Regions from separate parts of the Paenibacillus sp. MMO-58 genome, predicted to be linked through region 1. Evidence: a T-box and tRNA genes for the amino acid it is inferred to sense, from the RefSeq annotation. Region 1 holds a T-box; the other holds one or more tRNA genes.
What was found. A T-box is a leader RNA that pairs with one kind of tRNA and senses whether it is charged. The one in region 1 lies ahead of WFJ73_RS18150 (valine--tRNA ligase), so its partner is inferred to be a tRNA-Val.

Region 1 (10,635 bases):
AAGCCGGACTCTCCGTAACGATTGAACCGGAGGATGCTACAATCGAAGCTTTGGTTGAAGCGCTGGTTCAACATCAGATAACCAAACGTTCGAAGGCAGATCCGTCTTGATTATCGGCAATTATCGCATACCCATCGCCAGCAGGAATTAAAGGAGGAATTTGAAATGGCATTTCCCATTGTGAGACACCGCAGATTGCGTCAATCGGCCGCTATGCGCAATATCGTACGCGAAACCGTTCTGACGGCGAATGATTTTATATACCCCATCTACGTGAAATACGGAACGAACATCAAGGAAGAGATCAGCTCGATGCCGGGTGTATACCGCTTCTCCCTTGATCTTCTGGAAGCGGAGATCCGCGAGATTACTTCCCTTGGCATTCAAGCGATTATGCTCTTCGGTCTGCCCGACCATAAGGATGCTGAAGGTACTTCGGCCTATGATCCGAACGGTATCGTACAGGAAGCTACGCGCCTGATCAAGAAATGGGCGCCTGAGCTGATCGTTATGGCGGATACTTGTCTCTGCCAATTTACCGATCACGGACATTGCGGCATGGTGCATTTGGATGAAGCTACGGGAACGGCGGTTGTGGATAACGATCCTTCGTTGTCGCTGCTCGTTCGTACAGCCGTTTCCCAGGCGGAAGCGGGTGCGGACGTGATTGCTCCATCGAACATGATGGACGGTTTTGTATCGGCTATCCGCGAAGGACTTGATGAAGCGGGCTTCAGCCATGTTCCGATTTTGTCGTATTCCGTTAAATACGCTTCCGCCTTCTACGGACCTTTCCGGGACGCAGCGAAGTCCGCGCCGCAGTTCGGCGACCGCAAAACGTACCAGATGGACCCGGCTAACGCCCGTGAAGCTTTGCGCGAAGCGGATTCCGACGTGCTCGAAGGCGCGGATATGCTGATGGTCAAGCCTGCCCTTTCTTACCTCGATATCGTTCGCCAGCTTCGCGACAGCTTTGATCTCCCGATCGTCGCTTACAACGTAAGCGGTGAGTATGCCATGGTGAAAGCCGCTGCGGCCAACGGTTGGATTGACGAAAAGGCGATCGTGCTTGAGAAGCTGATCAGCATGAAGCGCGCCGGTGCGGATCTGATCATTACTTACCATGCGAAGGATGCTTCGCGCTGGCTGAGAGGAGAGTAACGAGGGATGAGCAAAACGATTGGCAACAGACGCGACGACCGTTCGAGAGAGGCTTTCGCCCGTGCGAAGCAAGTGCTTCCCGGCGGAGTGAACAGCCCGGTACGTGCTTTCAAATCCGTAGGTCTTAACCCCGTCTATATGGATCACGGCAAAGGCAGCCGTGTTTATGATATCGATGGCAACAGCTACATTGACTACGTAGGTTCCTGGGGACCGCTCATCATGGGGCATGCCCATCCCGAAGTTATCGAAGCGATTAAGAAAACCGCGGAAAAAGGAACAAGCTTTGGCGCACCAACCGAGCTGGAGACGCTGATGGCCGAGCTGGTCGTTGAACGCGTTCCTTCCGTTGATATCGTCCGTATGGTTAACTCCGGTACGGAAGCGACGATGAGTGCGCTGCGTCTTGCGCGCGGTTATACGAAGCGCAGCAAAATTTTGAAATTTGAAGGCTCCTATCATGGACATGCCGACAGCCTGCTTATTAAAGCCGGTTCCGGCGTAGCAACGCTTGGCCTGCCTGACAGCCCAGGCGTTCCGGAAGGCGTGGCCTCCCAAACGATTACCGTTCCTTATAACGATCTGGAATCGGTGAGGCTTGCCTTCGAAAAATTCGGCGAAGAGATTGCCTGCATTATTGTCGAGCCCGTAGCGGGAAATATGGGAGTTGTCCCCCCGCTGCCGGGCTTCCTGCAGGGGCTCCGCGAGCTGACGGAGCAATACGGCAGCCTGCTCATCTTTGACGAAGTCATGACCGGCTTCCGCGTCAATTACAGCTGTGCGCAAGGTCTGTACGGCGTTACGCCGGACTTGACCTGCTTCGGCAAAGTCATCGGCGGCGGCCTGCCTGTCGGCGCTTACGGCGGCAAACGCGAGATCATGGAAATGATCGCGCCAAGCGGTCCGATCTATCAAGCGGGGACCTTGTCCGGCAATCCGCTTGCGATGGCAGCCGGCTATACAACGTTGAAGCTGCTGACGAAAGAAACTTACGAGCTGCTGGAGCGTCAAGCAGTCCGTCTGCAGCTCGGCTTTGAGAAAAATGCCGCTAAGCATGGCATTGCAACAACGATTAACCGGGTTGGTTCGATGGTATGCCCGTTCTTCACGGATACGCATGTCATTAACTTCGAGACCGCCAAGACCTCTAATCTTGAACAATTCAGAGCATACTTTTCTGCTGTGCTTGATCTGGGCGTAAGTATTGCTCCTTCGCAGTTTGAAGGCATGTTCGTATCCGCCGTCCATTCGGACGAAGATATCGACGCAACGATTGCCGTCCATGATCAGGCGCTTGCAAGCTTATAAAACGTAGAACAGGAAGGTTCGATATCCATGCATAAACGTCCTTATCGACGCGAGGGGCAATGGCTGTCGCTTCTGCCGACGGATTTGGCCGGGGAGACGACAGGCAAGGATTCGGCTTCCGGGCAGCAAACGGAGCAGCTTTCCATTCCGGAGGCCGGCAGTCATCCGCATCTTGTGCGGCAATGGCTGCTGGCCTGTTCTTTATTTCCGGCAAAATGGATTAACCGTCTGTTCTCGGTTGGCGGTATCGGTTGGGAGGGAGAGAGAATTCGCCTCCTGGCCTTCCCGCCGATAGCCCCCGTCTCGGATCCGTTATACCGCAAAGCAAAGAGCAGCAGCGGCCATTCCTTGCTGGAACAGGCAACAGAGGTCCTCTACGAGGATGACTTCTGCCTTGTACTTAACAAGCCGGCGGGTATGCCGGTTCACGAGTCCCATGCCGGTCAGACCGGTACACTGGATGAAGCGGCAGCGCGATGGCTGCTTGAGCAAGGCGATCCGCTCCCCGTGCGGCATATCCACCGCCTGGATGACGATACGTCCGGTCCGGTGCTGTATTCGAAAAATGATCTTGCCCAATGGGTGCTGGATGAAGCCATGCGCGAGAAACGCATTGACCGGCGTTATCTTGCGGTTGTCCAGGGGAAGGTGAAAAAGCCTTTCGGTACGATTAATGCCCCCATCGGCAAAGACCGTCATCATTCTTCAAGAAGGCGCGTAACGCCTGGCGGCGATTTGGCGATTACCCACTATGAAACCATTCGCGTTTTTTCGGATGCTACTCTTGTCCGTTTGCAGCTGGAAACCGGCAGAACCCATCAAATTCGCGTGCATATGAGCCATCTTGGCCATCCCTTGCTTGGCGACAAGCTATACGGCGGGGATACGAGGCTGCTGCAGCATCAGGCACTCCATGGCGAACGGCTGCTTTTTCCTCATCCATGGACGGGTGATTCAGTAGAAGCGGCCGCGGCGGAGCCCGAATGGCTTGCGAATCTTCTTGACAAGCTAGGCGCACGGACAAATTGATAGTCATGCGCCTTATTTCCGCGCCATATAGATAGTAGTGAATGTAACTTTAGCCCAAGCTTTAGGCATTTGCTTTTCATTTATGGTATTGGGAGGGAGGATATCGCGTGACAGATCAATCCAAAGGCTTGCGATTTGATTTGTATGAGCGTATTCATTTGCCGGATGAGGTAGCGGCGATTGACGAATTGGAGGAAATTGAGCTATCCCCGCGTATTCAGGTGATTGAGCAGGGTGATCATGCTGTGCTGAAAGGGCAGCTGCTCTTAAACGGCGTGTATCGCGGCCAATCGGACGGAGGAAGCCTGCAGACGCTGGAGCACTGGATTCCGGTCGAAATTACGCTGCCGCTCAACCGGGTATCTCGGCTTGACGACATTTCGGTAGAAATCGATAATTTTGACGTAGATTTATTATCCGCGCGGACGCTTAACGTGACCGGCGTGTTATCGCTTAGAGGTATACTCGTTGAACCGCTTCCCGATGCGGAAGAGGCATGGCGGGAGGAGCCGATAACGGTCGTGCATGAGCGCGAGGCTTCGAATGAGGAATCCGATTTCGAGGCAGAGGCGCAATCGGACATTGAGGCCCAGCCTCAGGAAACATGGCAGTCCGTGACCCAGCAGCCTTATTTTACAGGCTATGCAGGCCAGCTGCCGGGAACGCAAAGAGCACAGGAAGAAGAGTTTGAGGAAGAAGAGGAAGAAGAAAGCTTCGAGGCATTCGAAGAAGAGGAGCAGGAAGAAGAGATAGACGAAGCGGATGCTTCCGTCACGATCTCGGCTTCGCCGAGGGACAGCGGCTGGTCTGCTTCGCAGTGGTTCCAATCGAGCCAGCCGGTCAATCAGCCTGTGAGCCAGCCTGACCCGCAGTCCTATCAACCTGTAAATCAACAGAATGCTTCGTTCTATCAGCCAATGGTTCCTCCACAGGCTCCTCCGCCTTCGAAGAGGGAAGATACTTACGATTTCGAGCAAGAAAGCGAAGAGGACTGGCAGGAAGAGTCGGTTGCCGGGCAAGCCGATGAACCTAACGAGGAGGCTTTTGCATCCTTTGGCGGAGAATCGGCCGGCGAAGCGGAATGGCAGGCGCAGCCCGAGGCTCCCCGCGTGCCGGACAACGAGAAACAGGAGATCCGGATAGGCGTAGGCAGCAAGCAGCCGGAACAAAATCCGGAACAGGCGCCAAACGTCGGACTGATGACGTTGCTGCAGACGAGCAAGCGGGAGCAGGCAGCCCGCCAGGCCGCTGCAGACGAGGTCGCAGCCAAACAGGCCGAACAGGCAAAAAACCGCTCATCCGGTGACGATATCGAGTGGAAAACACTTTTCCTTGGCAAGCAATCGGAGGAGAATGAGTTCCGCAAAATCCGTGTCTGCATCGTGCAAAGAGATGAGACTCTGGAGTCGATTGCAGTCAGATACAGCCTGAATCCCCGTGAAATTCTGCTGTATAACGGCTTGAACGAATCCTCCGTTGCGGAGGGTCAGCTGCTTTATATCCCATAATTAAAAAAGCTCCTCCGTTAGCCCTCCCGGGGCTGACGGTGGAGCTTTTTTAATTAGATTTAAACAGCGGATCAAGCATGGTGATGCAGAAGTTGTCCGCAATCTGTTCGATCGAATAGCCCAGCACTTTCGAATAATAGATAAGAGATTCGGGAGCCATGGCACTAATCATCATATGGGCCGTAAACTCGGGGACGAGTGCAATAATCTCGTCCTTGCTCTGTGCCTCCCGGAGGAGAGACAAAAACAAATGGTTTAATTTCCTGTAGCTCGGACTTTCAAAGAAATCCATATCATCCGGCTTGCAAGGTCTGCTGACCTTAATCACATTCAGCCATTCCAGCTGATCATTAGAAAAGTAGAGCAGACGACGGAAAACAGCCGTCAGTCTGTCATGAACAGGCTTATCGGCGAGCGGCTCGAGCAGCTGGCGGATTTCCTCCATCAGACTCTCGAAGGTATCATTCATTAAGTCCATGCATAAGTCGGATTTATTCGCATAACGCCTGTACAACGTGCCTTGTCCAATCTGAATTGATTTAGCAATCTGGTGCATGCTGACGGCTTCAACACCGTGTTCGGCGAAAAGGGACCTGGCGGCTTGCAGGATCATCTTGCTTACCTCTTGCGAGTCCTTCTTTTTATCGTTCATGCGAGCACCCTCCAATTTAACAAAAAATAAATAAAGCAAGGCTGTATTGACAACCGGACAATTGTCCGGTATCATACGTTAGCGGACAATTGTCCGCAGTCGTTTTACGCCTTACCCATTTTACTGCTGGATCATGAAGAGGTCAAGGCGTCAGCAGTTTTGCAAGAAAGATATATAGAGAAAGATATTTAGGAGGAGAGAAATATAATGACTGAAGCAAATGCAACAAACAGCTCCATGTCTATTAAATCCATTATGGTGCCGCTTCTGGCTATCATTGTGGGGATGTTCATGGTAATTCTTGACGGTACAGCCATGAATGTGGCAATTCCGAAATTGCGTGAGGACTTTGGCGGGGCATCGCTGTCACTTGTACAATGGACCGTTACCGGTTATGCATTGGCGCAAGCTGCTGTTATTCCGCTGGCTGGATGGTTGTCCGACCGTTTCGGAGCGAAGCAGATTTACCTTACTTCGATCGTATTGTTCACAATCGGCTCTGCTTTGTGCGCTTTTGCGACAACTGCCGAGCAATTGATTATTTATCGTATTATTCAAGGACTGGGCGGCGGTATGGTTGCCCCGATTGCAATGGCGTTTACTTATCGCTTAAGCCCTCCGGGCAAACAAGGCGCAGTAATGGGTATGATCGGTATTCCGATGCTGCTCGCACCTGCTCTTGGTCCGGTACTTGCCGGCTGGCTCGTTGATTATGTAACTTGGCATTGGATTTTTATTATCAATATCCCTGTTGGGGCGGTAGCCGTACTCCTTGGTCTTCGTACACTGCCGGCATTGGCACGCCAATCCGTTCCGCAGCTTGATCTACTTGGTATGATCTTTGCGCCGCTTGCCTTTGCAGGCCTAGCGTACGGCGTCAGCGAAGGCGGTACGGACTGGGGCTCTACCAAAACTTTGACCGGTCTAATTGTTGGCGGCATTTCGCTCATTATCTTTATTATTGTTGAATTGAACCGTAAGCAGCCTTTGTTGGAACTTCGTGTATTCAAGTCTGCGGATTTCTCCAAAGGTATCATTGTTCAGTGGGTATCTCAAATTGCACTCTTTGGCACCTTGTTCTTGTTCCCGTTGTTCCTGCAAACAGCTAAAGGCTACTCCGCTCTTGATACTGGCTTGATCCTGCTGCCGCAAGCGCTAGCTGCTGCGATCTTTATGCCGATCGGCGGGAAGCTCTTTGATAAGATTGGAGCCCGTCCGCTTGTTATGAGCGGTCTTGGGATTGTTACGATTGGCGCATTCTTGCTCTCTAACATTTCAGCCGATGCAACGGTAGGCACTTATATTCTTCCGCTCATTTTACTCGGAGCGGGTATGGGCCTCTCGATGATGCCGCTTAATACGCATATTATTCAAGCAGCACCTCCTGAACTGGTTGGCCGCGTAACTTCGCTTACAAGTGCAGCCCAGCAGGTAATGACCTCCTTTGCGGTAGCGGGTCTTGCGACGATTCTCGCTAGACGCACCGAGCATTATATGGCTGCGGAAGGAATTAAGAATCCTGCTGATATTACACCGGCTATTGCATCCCATGTTGCTTCTGCTTCTTATGGAGACACATTCCTGATCCTAACGATTGTTGGTGTTGTAGGTACATTGGTAGGTTTCCTGCTGTCGAAACCGAAACGCGCGGAAGGCGCAAGCGCGGAAAAAGCCGATATGCCAATGATGATGGGTCACTAATTAGGCGTAGACGCAAGTTGACTTTCGGGGACATCTTGGATAAAATATGCTATATCTGATTTTTTTCAACATATATTGACGTTGAAGGGGAAGAGTAAGCAGCCAAGCCTTCAGAGAGCGGGACTGTAACGCTGAAAGGTACCGCAGGAATTTACTGCTTCGCTTGTCGCCCCGGAGTTGCTTGAATGAAGCGGGTTCATCCGTTATTTCAAGCCGGCCGCAGCCGTTATCTGTTTGAGTGCCGTGCTTGCTTTTCAGGGGTGCGGAACAAAGGTGGTACCACGGAAGATAACCTTTCGTCCTTTGCTATAAGGGCGGAAGGTTTTTTTGTATTTCTATCCATGCAATGACAGGAATGGTAATGCTTTCGAAGTATGAATCACCACAAACGGTTGATGAACAACCTAGTTTGGCAATTCATTTGGTTTATGCTTTCGAAGTATGAATCACCACAAACGGTTGATGAACAACCTAGTTTGGCAATTCATTTTAGGAGGATGTAAAGATGTCAGACAAGACAACAATGCCGACGACTTATGATCCGAAGGCAGCTGAGCAGAAATGGTACGACTTCTGGCAGCAGGGTCAATTTTTCAAGGCGGGCCAGCGCCCGGAAGCAAAGCCTTTTACGATCGTAATTCCGCCGCCAAACGTTACGGGGATGCTTCATATCGGGCATGCGCTCGATTTCACCCTTCAAGATATCATTATCCGCACCAAACGGATGCAGGGCTTCGACACGCTGTGGCTGCCTGGCACCGACCATGCGGGTATTGCTACTCAAACCAAGGTAGAACAGAAGCTGCGCGAGCAGGGACTGAGCCGCTACGACCTTGGCCGCGAGAAATTCCTGGAGCAGGTGTGGGACTGGAAAGAGCTTTATGCGGGCACGATTCGCGAGCAATGGGGCAAAATGGGACTGTCTCTGGACTATTCCCGCGAACGTTTTACATTGGACGAGGGTTTGTCCAAAGCGGTACGCGAAGTATTCGTCCGTTTGCATGAGAAGGGCCTTATCTACCGCGGCAAAAAGATTATTAACTGGGACCCGGCTGCCCGCACGGCTTTGTCCGATATTGAAGTAGAGTACAAAGAGCTGAACGGCCATCTGTACCATCTCCAATATCCGCTCAAGAACGGCAGCGGTTATATTACCGTAGCAACAACGCGTCCGGAGACGATGCTTGGCGATACGGCCGTAGCGGTCCATCCGGAAGACGAGCGTTACAAGCATCTGATTGGCCAAATGATCGTACTGCCGGTAGTTGGCCGCGAAATTCCGATTATTGCCGACGAATACGTAGAGAAGGATTTTGGATCCGGCGCGGTAAAAATTACGCCAGCGCATGACCCGAATGATTTCGAGGTTGGCCTGCGCCATGACCTACCGCAAATCATCGTCATGGATGAGACTGGCACCATGAACGAGCATGCGGGTCCTTATCAAGGTCTCGACCGTGCGGACTGCCGCAAGAAGCTGGTGAAGGATCTGCAGGAGCAAGGCGTTTGCATCCGCATCGAGGACCACGTGCATCAGGTTGGCCACAGCGAGCGCAGCGGTGCGGTTGTTGAGCCGTATTTGTCGACGCAATGGTTCGTAGCGATGAAGCCGCTGGCTGAACGCGCGATCGAAGCGCAAAAATCCGGCAACGGCGTTAATTTTGTACCGGACCGCTTCGAGAAAATTTATTTGAACTGGATCGAAAATGTCCGCGATTGGTGTATTTCCCGCCAACTGTGGTGGGGTCATCGCATTCCGGCATGGTACTGCGAGTCCTGCGGCGAGATGCATGTTGCCCGCGAGGACGTAACAGCCTGCGCGGCTTGCGGCAGCACATCGCTTCGCCAGGACGAAGACGTTCTGGATACCTGGTTCAGCTCGGGGCTCTGGCCGTTCTCCACGCTCGGCTGGCCGGAAGAAACGGAAGACTTCAAACGTTACTACCCGACGGATGTTCTTGTAACGGGTTATGACATCGTTTATTTCTGGGTTGCGCGCATGATCTTTACCGCCCTTGAATTCACGGATCAAATTCCGTTCAAGGACGTACTGATGCATGGTCTCGTTCGCGACGCGGAAGGACGCAAAATGTCCAAATCGCTTGGCAACGGCGTTGACCCGCTTGATGTAATCGAGAACTACGGTGCCGATGCGATGCGTTACATGATCTCGACAAGCAGCACGCCGGGTCAGGATCTGCGCTTCCGGATCGAGAAGGTCGAGCAGGCCCGCAACTTTGCGAACAAGATTTGGAACGCATCCCGTTTCGCTCTGATGAACCTTGAAGGCTTTACGGCTTCCGATATCGATATTAAGAGCAATCTCGGTACGGCTGAGCGCTGGATTCTGCATCGTCTGAACGAAACGGTGCGCGAAGCGACCCGTCTGATCGACAGTTACGAGTTCGGCGAAACCGGCCGTATTTTGTACAACTTCATCTGGGACGATCTGTGCGACTGGTACATCGAATTTGCCAAGCTTAATCTGTACGGCACTGACGAGCAGGCAAAACGCGCGACGCAGTCGGTACTGGCCTATGTGCTTGACCGTACGCAGCGCCTGATTCATCCGTTTATGCCTTACATCAGCGAAGAGATCTGGCAGCATCTGCCGCATGAAGGCGAGTCGATTACCGTAGCCGCATGGCCGGTATACGACGAAGCTCTTGAAGCGCCTGAAGCGGTAAAAGAGATGGAGCTTCTCATGGACATTATCCGTGCGGTTCGTAACGTTCGCGCGGAAGTGAATGTACCGATGAGCAAGAAGGTTGAGCTGATGATTAAGCCTTCCGGCGAAGCGGAGGCGGCGATTGTGAGCCGCAACGAAGAATTTATCAGACGTTTCTGCGGTACTTCGTCGTTTGAGACCGGTCTTGGCCTGGCAGCTCCGGATAAAGCAATGACGGCAATCGTAACCGGTGCGGAGCTTTACCTGCCTCTTGCGGGCCTGATCGATATCTCGCAGGAGATCGCCCGTCTCGAGAAAGAGCTGGCAACACTGAGCTCCGAAGTGGAGCGCGTAGAGAAAAAGCTTGGTAACGAAGGTTTCGTTGCGAAGGCTCCGGCAAAAGTCATTGAAGAAGAACGCGCCAAAATGGCGGACTACGCAAGCAAACGCGATAAGGTTCTTGCGCGTATCGAAGAGCTGCGCAGCTAATGATCTGATGGAAGAAGGACGTTTACGATGATCGAAAACGGAACGGAAACGGAACGAAGCGGCATGCTTCGTTCCTATAAGGAAGCGGTCGATTGGATCAACGGGCTTATTCCGTTCGG
Region 2 (10,635 bases), on a different contig from region 1:
TGTAGGCGGAGAGCATTATGCATCTGTTGTTTGTCAACATCTTGCGTTATTTGATAAAGTGGAGACAACCATGAAATGGGAGGCGATCTTAGCATGCAGATCCAAATGTTAGGCACCGGCGGTGCTTTCGCGAAAAAATATTCGAACAATAATGCTTTGATGGAAGTTGACGGCTTCAAGCTGCTCGTGGACTGCGGCATCACGCTGCCCCGGTCGCTTCACGATGCCGGCTACTCGTTTGACGATCTCGATGCGGTGCTGATCAGCCATATGCATGCCGACCATGTCGGCGGGCTGGAGGAATACGCGTTCCAGATGATGTTCCGTTACGGCAAAAAGCCTGTCCTGTATATTGCCGATACGCTGGTAGAGCCATTATGGGAGCAGACGCTTCGCGGAGGCTTGACGCAGGATCCTCTTAATGAGCTGTCCGATTTCTTTGATGTTCGTCCAATCAAGGAAGGCGAGTCGTACGAGATCCATCCCGGAATTCGCGTGAAGCTGATCCGGACAGATCATATCGCAGGCAAGCTCAGCTATTCCTTCCTCTTTAACGAGACCTTTTTCTATTCCGCGGATATGAAGTTTGACGGCGGACTCCTGATGGAGTTGAACGCAAGCGGGGTAACAACGATTTTCCATGACTGTCAGCTTATCTCCCCGGGAGTTGTTCATGCGAGTCTGGACGAGCTGCTCACGCTGCCCGAGGACATCCAGGAGAAGATGTGGCTGATGCACTATAACGACAATATGGAAGAGTTCGTCGGCCATACGGGAAAAATGCGTTTCGTGGAGCAGCTTGCCGTTTACGAAATTAAAACCTAACAAGCAGATATCCACCGCGCTACTGGCGCTGCAGACATCCGCTCTAGGTATAGCTTATGCAGGCTGCCTGTTTCCGGTCAAAAGATTGTAACCCTCGGATGCCTATATGAAATATGAAATTAGCTTCATGCATTTATTCAGCCTCAGTGATCCATACTATCATCGGAGGATGATAATATGGATCACACACAAGAAGAAGTAGTTGCCGTACGCAAGAACGGGGACGGCGATATTGTTGAGCTGCAATTAACATCCGGCCGGGTCGTCGATTATAAAACCGCGCAATCGATGGTTAAAAATAATGAAATTGCCGGATTAAACGTCTTTAAAGGCCGCGACCACGAAGAGCATCTTCGTTCTAACGCGGACGGCCGCAAGGACAATAATCTCGACAATCTGCCAACCTTCTAAAACCGGAAAATCGGCTGCCGCGATCGCGGACAGCCGATTTTTTCTTTACCTCATATCGATGATCATTTTTTCTTCGTTTCGGGAGGCAGTTTTCTGCGCCATACATGAGTTTGATCATAAGATAAGGAATCTTTAACGACAAACCTTGCCACACAAGCGATTACCGTACCCACGATGCCAAACAAGCCCAGAAGCCATACGGCCATATAGGCATACTCCTGTGCCAAACGATACCGCCTCCTATTAGTCATGCAAATGCTTTCTATACAGGTATGTATGTCGAGAATAAAATATGCTAATTTTGTCACAAGTTCGCATCATAATTGCCTATCCGGATCATACTAAATGGCGGACAAACGTACTCACAATACAGAGGGAGAGTGACTTTACCATGACTTCAGATTTGAACAGCAGCTATGATTGCGCAAATGCTTCTTCCGACTTGCCGAATCTTATCGCGCAGCTTGACTCGTTAAGGAACGGGTCCGCTTCCACTGCCGAGCAGCAGGAAGAGATTAACCGCCTCGAGAATCAGATCCGGTTCATTCAGAACAAATGCGATATTCCGCATAGTAATCATCAATAGCGAGACACGAAAGGTCCATGCTAAACGGCATGGACCTTCTTCTTTAATAAACCCCGAAAAAAAATTCAATTTCCTTCAAACCGCTTTCTCATTTCCTTCGTTACCTCCTATAAGAGACCATTATTCTTTAAGGAGGATTATTCATGACCACCAAAAAATTAACTATGTTTATGTTTGCCGCAGTACTCTTAACGGGTCTGCTGTCGTCTGTTATCGGAGCTTCGGCAGCGGAAACGCAGCCCGCTTCCGTGACAACCGACGCAGAAACGGCGGCGAAGCTGGGGCTTCTGCTGGGCGACGGCAACGGCCTTAACGATGCTTACCTGGCCAAGCGGACCACCCGCATGCAGGCGGCCATCATTTCTTTGCGCCTGAACGGCCATTTGAAGGAGGCCATGGCGGGCAATGGCGCTTCTTCTTTTAAAGACGCAGACAAAGCAGGCAAATCCAATGTTCCTATTCTCGCCTACTTGAAGCAGCATCCTGAACTAGGCTGGGCCGGCAACCCGGACGGCACCTTCCATCCGAACGATCCCGTCAGCGCACAACAGCTGTACAAAGTTCTTCTTGAAAATATCGGCTTCCGTTCCGGTTCCGAGTTCGCTTATGCGGATACGTTGACGTTTGCGGCTTCCAAAGGAATGGCATCCATAGCGGCAGCCAGCCCGCTGACCAACGCGCATCTTGCTACAGCGCTTATCGAGTCCTTAAACGTACAAACCCCGCAAGGGCAATCCTTTTTCGATAACCTCCAGCAGAAAGGCGTACTCCCGCAATCCGCAGCACTGCCTCAAGGTAAAAGAATTGAGCTGCGAAGCCATCAAGAGCTGGGTACTTATCTGACCGACAATAACGGCATGACCTTGTACTATTTCACCAAGGATGCCGAGAATATTAATGCTTGCGGTGGGCAATGCCTCGTCAACTGGCCTGTGTTCACGTCAGATGAGCTGCAAATTCCCGCCTTCCTGAATAAAGCCGATTTCTCGAGCATCACCCGTGCCGACGGCACGAAGCAATGGACTTACAAAGGCTACCCGCTCTACTACTTTATCAAGGATGCACAATCCGGTGATGTGCTTGGCCAGAACGTAAACCAAGTATGGTTTGTTATAAATCCTTCTACATTTAAAGGCATGACACCGGAAGCCAAAGCTTACCGGATAGATATTAAACAGTTCTCTTTCGGTACGGAACCTCTTACTGTTGAAGCAGGCTCCAAAATTACCTTCACCAACTATGACGAAATGGAGCATAACGCGGTGGCCGTAGACGGCAGCTTTAAAGTTCCCGTGCTCAAAACAGGAGAGTCCTATGCAATCACCCTGGATAAACCGGGTACCTACAATTACTATTGCGAGCTGCACAAATCGTTTATGACCGGTCAGATTATTGTGAAATGAGGGATTTATCATGAAGTATATAACAAGTAAAAGCCTGCTGCTCATGTTATCCGGACTACTGTTTGTGTTTTTACTGGCGGCATGCGGCAGTTCATCCGATAAGGCGGCCTCCGCTCCCCCTCCATCGCAGGAGGCAGCGACCGTTACGCCAAGCCCTACCCCAGAAGCTTCTATGTCTAGTGAAGAGCACGAGAATATGCAGCATGAATCAGCCGCGCCTTCGGAATCGCCATCTCCGTCTGCAGTTCCCGAAGTATCGGCAACGGCCAAACCGCAAGCAACGGCGACGGCTACGCCAAAACCTTCGCCATCCCCCACTCATGATGATCATCATGGCGGGCGTACACACGATGATGATTCGAAGACATCTCCTGCTGCCAGCGAGGATCATCCAAAAAGCTCGCCTGCCGCAACGGCGCCAAGTACAGAGGATGGCGGCAAGGAATATGTCGTTGAAATTTCCAATTTCGCCTTCTCCCCTGCCAAGCTGGAAATAAAGCCGGGGGACCGCGTCAAATTTATTAACAAGGACGAAATCAAGCATAGCGCAACAGCAGACGACAATTCTTTTGACACCGGGCTGCTTGCAGAGAATGAAGCTAAAACGGTTACCTTTGATAAAGCAGGCGATTTCGCCTATCACTGTATGCCGCATCCCGGAATGCAGGCCACGATTAGCGTCTCGGACAAATAGATACTAATGAAGGGATAACCATACTTGGTTATCCCTGTTTTCCTTTTCGCATTGCAAGGCTGTAAACACTTGATAGAATAGATTTATATCATCCTCTTGGAGGTACCATCGTATGCGGGAGCTTACGGATCATCAATTGATGCTGCTCATTCAGAGCAAGCAGAGCGAGGCGCTTTCCGTTTTATATGACCGTTACTCGTCTCTCGTTTATTCCTTCGCCTGGAAAACCTTAAAGGACGAGAATGTCGCTAAAGAAATCGTCCAGGCCGTATTTATGCGATTATGGACAACCAAATCCGTCTATGATCCCGAGCAAGGCAGGTTCTCCAGCTGGCTGCTGACCATTACCCGCAATATTACGACCGATTGGCTGCGCAAAAGACGGAGAGATACGGCTCCTCTCGTTCAAGTCGAACCGGAACAGCTGGCTAAAATCCCGGATGAAGCTTCCGCCACGCCGGAAACGGCTGCCGTTAACAGCGCGATGAAGGACCAGATCCGCAGCGCTTACCGCGATTTGTCCGCCCAGCAGATCCATCTGCTTGAGCATTTCTATTGGCAGGGCTACAGCATAAGCGAGCTTGCGGCTATATATAACCAGCCGATAGGAACGGTAAAGAACCGTCTGCATCAGACGTTAAAAATATTACGCAGGCATCTCGTGGCCGAAGGAGAGCAATCATGAAGCAGCAAAATGAGACGGTTTGCCATAATGCCCTTGACTATATTTCGGGTGCTTGCTCCGATAAAGAAAAGAAAGCTTTCGAACGGCATCTTTCAGGCTGCCCCGCCTGCCAGACCGAGCTCGAAGAGCTTCGGCTCGTATGGGACTCTCTCCCTTCCGACATGGAGCTGATCGAACCGCCGGCTGACTTGAAGCAGCAGGTCATGGACGCCGCGCTGGCCTCCATTCAACCGCGCCCTGCAAAACGCTCCTTCCGCAAGCTGACCTGGGGTACTGCTGCCGCAGCCGTACTCGCCGTATTGATTGCGGGCACGGCATGGAATGTGGAGCTGTATCGCAGCCGAAGCGGTCCGGCCGTTATCCCTATCGAACAGGCATTGTCCGTATCCGCTTCCCAGATCAATCAGCTTATTTCCTTAAAGCCTGTATCGGATGAAGTCGCTTCGTCCTATGCCGTCGCCTGTATCGTGGATAACGGAAGCAACAAGCAATTTGTCGTCTATGTATTTGGCGCACCGGCATCCAAGGACAGCTCCGTCTACCAGGTATGGCTGAACCATGCCGGACAAAAGGACAGCGCAGGTACTTTCCGGGTTGATGACAAAGGTATCGGAGTACTCGCGATGCCTATATCCGGCGATACGCTTGCTTTTGACTCTATTGGCATTACGCTTGAGCCTGACGAACACGGCAAGCAGCCAAGGGGAACAAGATTGTACAGCTCCATCTCCTGATGAATAAAAACCGCCATCCGTACGCTCGGGTACGAATGGCGGTCTACTGATTAGAAGGATATCTGTCTCCTCTGGTTGTAGGTTCCGAGATGACAAGAAACTGAATGTCGCGATCCGATTGGTTAAACATCTGGTGCGGAGTATGCGGGGCTACGTGAATCCCTTCATGCGCTTCCAGCTCAAAGGTCTCGCCGGCAATCTCAATGGTCGCCGTCCCTTCAAGAACAAAGAAGAATTGTTGGGACTTCTCGTGGTAATGGCGCGTTTCAGCCGTATGCGGCGGCATTTTCTCATGGATGATGCTCAAATCCTGCCGCTTCAGCAGATGCCAGCCGTCGCATTGGTCCCCCCATATGTAATGTTCCGCATTGCTTTTGCTTACCTTCATCATACTGCTCCTTGCTGTCAGCTTGACCTTTAATGTGATAGTTATCGTAGCAGTTTTCCGGGTAGATGAAAAGGTAATAATTGTGTTGACATTCATTTTGGATGCTGATATATTAATATTCATCACTCACACGATCTGTTAGCTCAGCTGGGAGAGCACTATCTTGACAGGGTAGGGGTCAGTGGTTCGAGCCCACTACAGATCATACGAATAGAAACCCGCAAAGCCTTAGGCTTTGCGGGTTTTCTTATTGGTACAGGTATTCCATATGAAGTGATACAGGAGTGCCGAAGTTCAGCCCAATCACACGGTATTTGCGTTTTTGATCTATTTTTTCGAATGTTTCTTGGAAGATGCTTTAGCTTTTTTCCCGCGTTTCGCGCTCGAAACCATAACATTTTTCTCGGTATGCGTGTAAAGATGCTGATAAACAGGGCAACAATGATGTTGCTTCACCGTTTCAATATTTTGGACGACATTCACAAGCTGTGGATGGTAGTAGTTCTCATAAAGAGTAATTGGAGGATCATAAATCGTCTGCGTTGGACAATCGGGACAAAAGTTAGCTTCATTCATACTACCTACATTGCCCATGCCCATGTAATAGTTGCGGTTCACTGTAATTATCCCCTTCCAGTTTTAGATTACAGCTTATTGTATTCACTGAGGGGAAGTACGACCTGTACACTTGACCCTGAAGGCGATAGCCTCCGATATTCATGGGAGTTGAAAGGCGAGAGAATTGCCGTGTATCGGTTATTGCCTGTTCAAGTGGCTAGTCAAGGAACTTTGCATTAGGAAGAGAGCACAACTTCTACCGAGGCATGGCAGTGGTTCGAGACCACTACAGCTCATACGAACAGAAAAGCGGTGCATGGACTACCCATGCACCGCTTTTTTAAAACTCTGAACCAACACACTGCTCCCTATACTCGCTTGGGCTTAATCCCGTATGATCCTTGAACACGCGGGAGAAATAATGCTGGTCGCTAAAAGAAAGCGCATCCGCGAGCTCCTTGATTTTCATTTCCGGCTTGGCCCGCAGCTGCTTGCAGGCCTCCTCGATCTTCAGCTCCATGTAATACTGAACGAACGTTGTGTTCGTATAGCGCTTAATAATCCGGCTCACATACGACGCGCTGACATGGAATTTGGCTGCCAGATCATTGATGGAAAGCTGCGAAAATTTATGGAGCTTAACGTAAGCATCCATTTGCTCGAACAACTCTTCTCCGCTCTTCCGGTTGCGCTGCTGCAGCTGCTCAAAGCTGTGGGCACACCAGTCCAAGCATTGCTCGCAGAATCTCTGGTAGCTGCCTTGCTCCAGTATTTCTTTGACAGCCGCTGCCGCTGCCAGCCTTTCCTCAGGTCCGCTGCTCGGCAGCGCATGGACGAAAGCATCTCCAATCGCCGATACAAGCCTCTCCAGATCAACATATCGGGCATGCTCTCTATAGGAGATTTGCAGATACTCGCGGAGCTTAATCTGGAATGGCTGCGATTGGCGCTGTTCAATCATTTCGGTAAAGCTTCTGATGACGTCATCCTTCACCGTTTGTTCCGGAATGCGATAATCCGTATCGAGCAGCACTCTTTTATCCAGCAGCGTCTCTTCATTGAGCAGACCTTTCAGCCTGTCGTATTGAAGCTGCAGCTGGTTGAAATCTACCGGCTGGAAGCGGCCAGCCATGGCGATTTCAATGCCAACGCTTAGCAGCACACGTTCAACGGATTCCATCCAAGCAAGTGTCGTGACGAACCGTTCCTTCATAGCGGACTGGACAAATACAAGGTAACCGTCCGAATCCTTAGCAGGAAACACCCAGCAGCTTTGCGGCTGGCAAATAGCGTCAAGCAGCGTTTGCACCGTTTCGCTCTTCCAATTGCCCGAATCCGGAATAAAAGGCTGCTTGCCAATTAGAAACAGCGAGACCGGCTGTTCATGAAATTGCGGCCCAAGACGCAAGCCGGATAGAAAGGCAGGAGCCACGATTGACTTTAAAGGCTCGAGGCTATACTCCAACTTTTCCGCGAGCGAATCAACGATCCGCTGCATAACCTCGATCAGCTGGTTCCGCTCGACGGGCTTCAGCAAATAATCAAACACCTGCAAATTAATCGCTTTGCGCGTATATTGGAAATCGCTGTAGCTGCTAATAAGCACAACTTTCAGCGACGAATTCAGCTTCTTGGCCTGCTCGATAAGTTCAAGCCCGCCCAACTTGGGCATCCGGATATCCGTGATCAGAATGTCGACGGCCTGCTTCTTCAAATAATCCAGTGCCTCTTCCCCATTATAAGCCGTAGCCGCGATCCGGATCGGTAGTTCCGATGATTCGAGAAGCGCCTTGATATTACGCAATATCGGCTTGCTGTCTTCGGCTATCAAGGCGTTAAACATAGGCTTCTACCCCTTCTAATAAAAATCTTTCGTGAGAGAGGCGATAATTTGCACGGTTGAACCTTTTTCCTCTCCCGCGTTATTGTACAGATTGAAAAACAACCGGTTCTTATACATCAGCTTAAGTCGATTCACCGTATTAACAATTCCCATATTTCCAAAGCTTGAAGGCATATGGAGCTCATGCTCCCTCGCCTCGGAATTCGAAATATTATTCATGATTTCATTCATCTTGCCGGCTTCAATACCTTCGCCATTATCGCTGATTTCGATGGCCCAAATGCCATTGTACAGCTTCACCAGAATTTTGATGCGCAAAGGCGGATCGGTATTCGTGAACGCATGCTCGATACAGTTCTCGACGAACGGCTGGATGACCAGCCTTGGAAGCTGTATAAGATTGGCGGCTGCATCTTCGGCGATAATTTCCCATTCAAGGTCGTTTTCGTAGTTTTGCTCGACAAGCGACAAATAGTTGCGGGTATGCTCCAGCTCTTCGGCCATGGAGACATGCTGGTAAGGAGACGTCACGATATACCGCAAGGAATCGGACAGTTGCTTGCACATATCGGATACCGCTTTGTTTTTGCCCTCTTGGGCGGCAATGCTAATCAAATATAACACATTGTGAATAAAATGCGGCGCGATTTGCGCTTGTAGAGCCGAGTTTCTGGCCTTCACTTCTTCACGCAGCGCCAGCTTCTCGTTTTCGATCGATTGCTGGAGGCGGCCTAACAGCTCCTGAAAGGACTCGTTTAAAGCGATCAGCTCGTTGTTATGCGAACGGTTGTCCACTTTGATATCCAGGTTGCTATAGTTGATGCGTGACATTTGGCCCCGCAGCTTCCGAATCGGCAGCAGCAGATTCCGGGTACTGAAATAAATATACACGAAAGAAAACAGCATCAGGATGGAAATAAGCGTAATCGACAAATATTGGACGGAATTGACCGGTCCAAGCACGGCCTGCTTCGGTGTAACAACATAGGTTATCCAACCGGTGCTGGCCGAATGGTTATAGGCGATGTAATTGGAATCGCCGTCCACATACATGCCGCTGCTCTCAGGGTCAGCTTCCACAGGCTCCAGATGATCTGGCTCCTTGGCATTCTGCGAGCGGGCAATCAACTGATGCTCCTGGTCCATGATATAGACGTCGCCAACCGCTACATCTTCCGTTGGCAGCTGCAGCTCGGATTGGTCCAACTGAATGGATAGATAGCCGTAAATCTGGCCATTCTGATTGATAATCGCTCTATCAAACGCCGTTATGCCATTTTCCTGCTGGTATAAGATATAGTCGCTATCGTCCATTGCAGTCCGCAGACCGGCCTCAAGCAGCATCGGGTTGGACGGATAACCGATATAGGAAGAAACCGCCCGCCCTTCAAGATCATAGATGATCATATCCCGAATATCCACGCTTGGACCGATTGCCTCGAACATCATTTGTTTTAATATACGGCTCTGAGTCAGACCTTCCGCGGAATCCGCCGAATGATAGCCTCCGGATAATGCCGCCGCAACCTGCTGGTTGGACAAGACGCGCTGAGACAGCTGATTCTGGTTTTTAATATATTGGTCCAGCTGTCCGCTTATTTTAGCTGCCGTGAGCTGCTTATCGTTTTCGTTGTTTTCCTTCAATGGCCGGATGACCTGCCAATTCACATAGGCCAAAAAACAGCACAGCACAAAAAATAGCAAAACTAAAAACATAAGGACTACCTTCGTTTGAAGGCTGGTGTGTCGTGGAGTAAATTTGATTTTCCTGCTGAAGCCTTTCAAGAATGATAGCCTCCGATTCGATATGAGTTCAGAATTTTACACAGAAAAGGTAAAGGTCAAACATGTACCTCCTTTTGAAAAAAACCTACAATTGGATTGTAAACGGATTCAGTCGAAGATACAACAAAGGGCACCATGAGGGGAGAAAAACATGAAGCAAACAGCACGTAAGCTATCATTAGGCGCAGTAAGCGCGGTACTAGCCGTATCGCTGGCAGCCTGCGGAAGCAACAGCTCGAATTCCGAAAGCGGAAACACCGGAGGCGGCAAAAAAGTAACGATTGAGCTTGCTCTATCCAAAAGCTCGCAGGACTCCGCATTCGTGCAGCAGGACCTGCTCGACGAGTTCGAGAAAGAGACGAATATCAAAGTTAATTTGCAGCTGCTTCCGGCAGAGCAAACGTCGACCGTGCTTCAGACCAAGCTAGCCGTTAACGAAACGCCGGATATTCTGCAATACAACCTGGCTAGCGCGACGACCGATCTTAATCTCGAGCGCAACTTTGAAATATTGGATGACCAGCCTTGGGTCAGCCGTCTTCTGAACAAAGACGTCCTGTCCGCATACGGCCATGTTTACAGCTTCCACGTAAGCCAAGATACGGGCATGCAGGGGGTTGTATATAACAAAGATATTTTCAAAGAGCTTGGACTTGAAGTTCCGAAGACGTATGACGAATTCCTTGCGGCTTGCGAGAAAATCAAAGCAGCCGGCTACACGCC

Region 2: it encodes a tRNA-Val, which carries the amino acid that the T-box ahead of WFJ73_RS18150 (valine--tRNA ligase) is inferred to sense. The anticodon was not compared.

The regions. Positions count from the first base shown of each region.
Region 1 covers NZ_JBBCVY010000005.1:454,912-465,546, forward strand. The annotation lists gene cobA (uroporphyrinogen-III C-methyltransferase) at 1-110, shown strand, start outside; gene hemB (porphobilinogen synthase) at 166-1,161, shown strand; gene hemL (glutamate-1-semialdehyde 2,1-aminomutase) at 1,168-2,469, shown strand; gene WFJ73_RS18130 (RluA family pseudouridine synthase) at 2,497-3,498, shown strand; gene WFJ73_RS18135 (LysM peptidoglycan-binding domain-containing protein) at 3,606-5,006, shown strand; gene WFJ73_RS18140 (TetR/AcrR family transcriptional regulator) at 5,056-5,658, opposite strand; gene WFJ73_RS18145 (MDR family MFS transporter) at 5,866-7,359, shown strand; T-box leader at 7,432-7,666, shown strand; gene WFJ73_RS18150 (valine--tRNA ligase) at 7,865-10,516, shown strand; gene WFJ73_RS18155 (bifunctional folylpolyglutamate synthase/dihydrofolate synthase) at 10,544-10,635, shown strand, end outside.
Region 2 covers NZ_JBBCVY010000002.1:621,478-632,112, forward strand. The annotation lists gene WFJ73_RS08575 (MBL fold metallo-hydrolase) at 94-825, shown strand; gene WFJ73_RS08580 (DUF3892 domain-containing protein) at 1,003-1,236, shown strand; gene WFJ73_RS08585 (hypothetical protein) at 1,299-1,463, opposite strand; gene WFJ73_RS08590 (DUF2524 domain-containing protein) at 1,628-1,822, shown strand; gene WFJ73_RS08595 (plastocyanin/azurin family copper-binding protein) at 1,966-3,225, shown strand; gene WFJ73_RS08600 (cupredoxin domain-containing protein) at 3,236-3,919, shown strand; gene WFJ73_RS08605 (RNA polymerase sigma factor) at 4,032-4,604, shown strand; gene WFJ73_RS08610 (anti-sigma factor) at 4,601-5,338, shown strand; gene WFJ73_RS08615 (cupin domain-containing protein) at 5,382-5,726, opposite strand; tRNA gene WFJ73_RS08620 (tRNA-Val) at 5,859-5,931, shown strand; gene WFJ73_RS08625 (hypothetical protein) at 6,054-6,344, opposite strand; gene WFJ73_RS08630 (response regulator) at 6,625-8,127, opposite strand; gene WFJ73_RS08635 (sensor histidine kinase) at 8,143-9,771, opposite strand; gene WFJ73_RS08640 (ABC transporter substrate-binding protein) at 10,064-10,635, shown strand, end outside.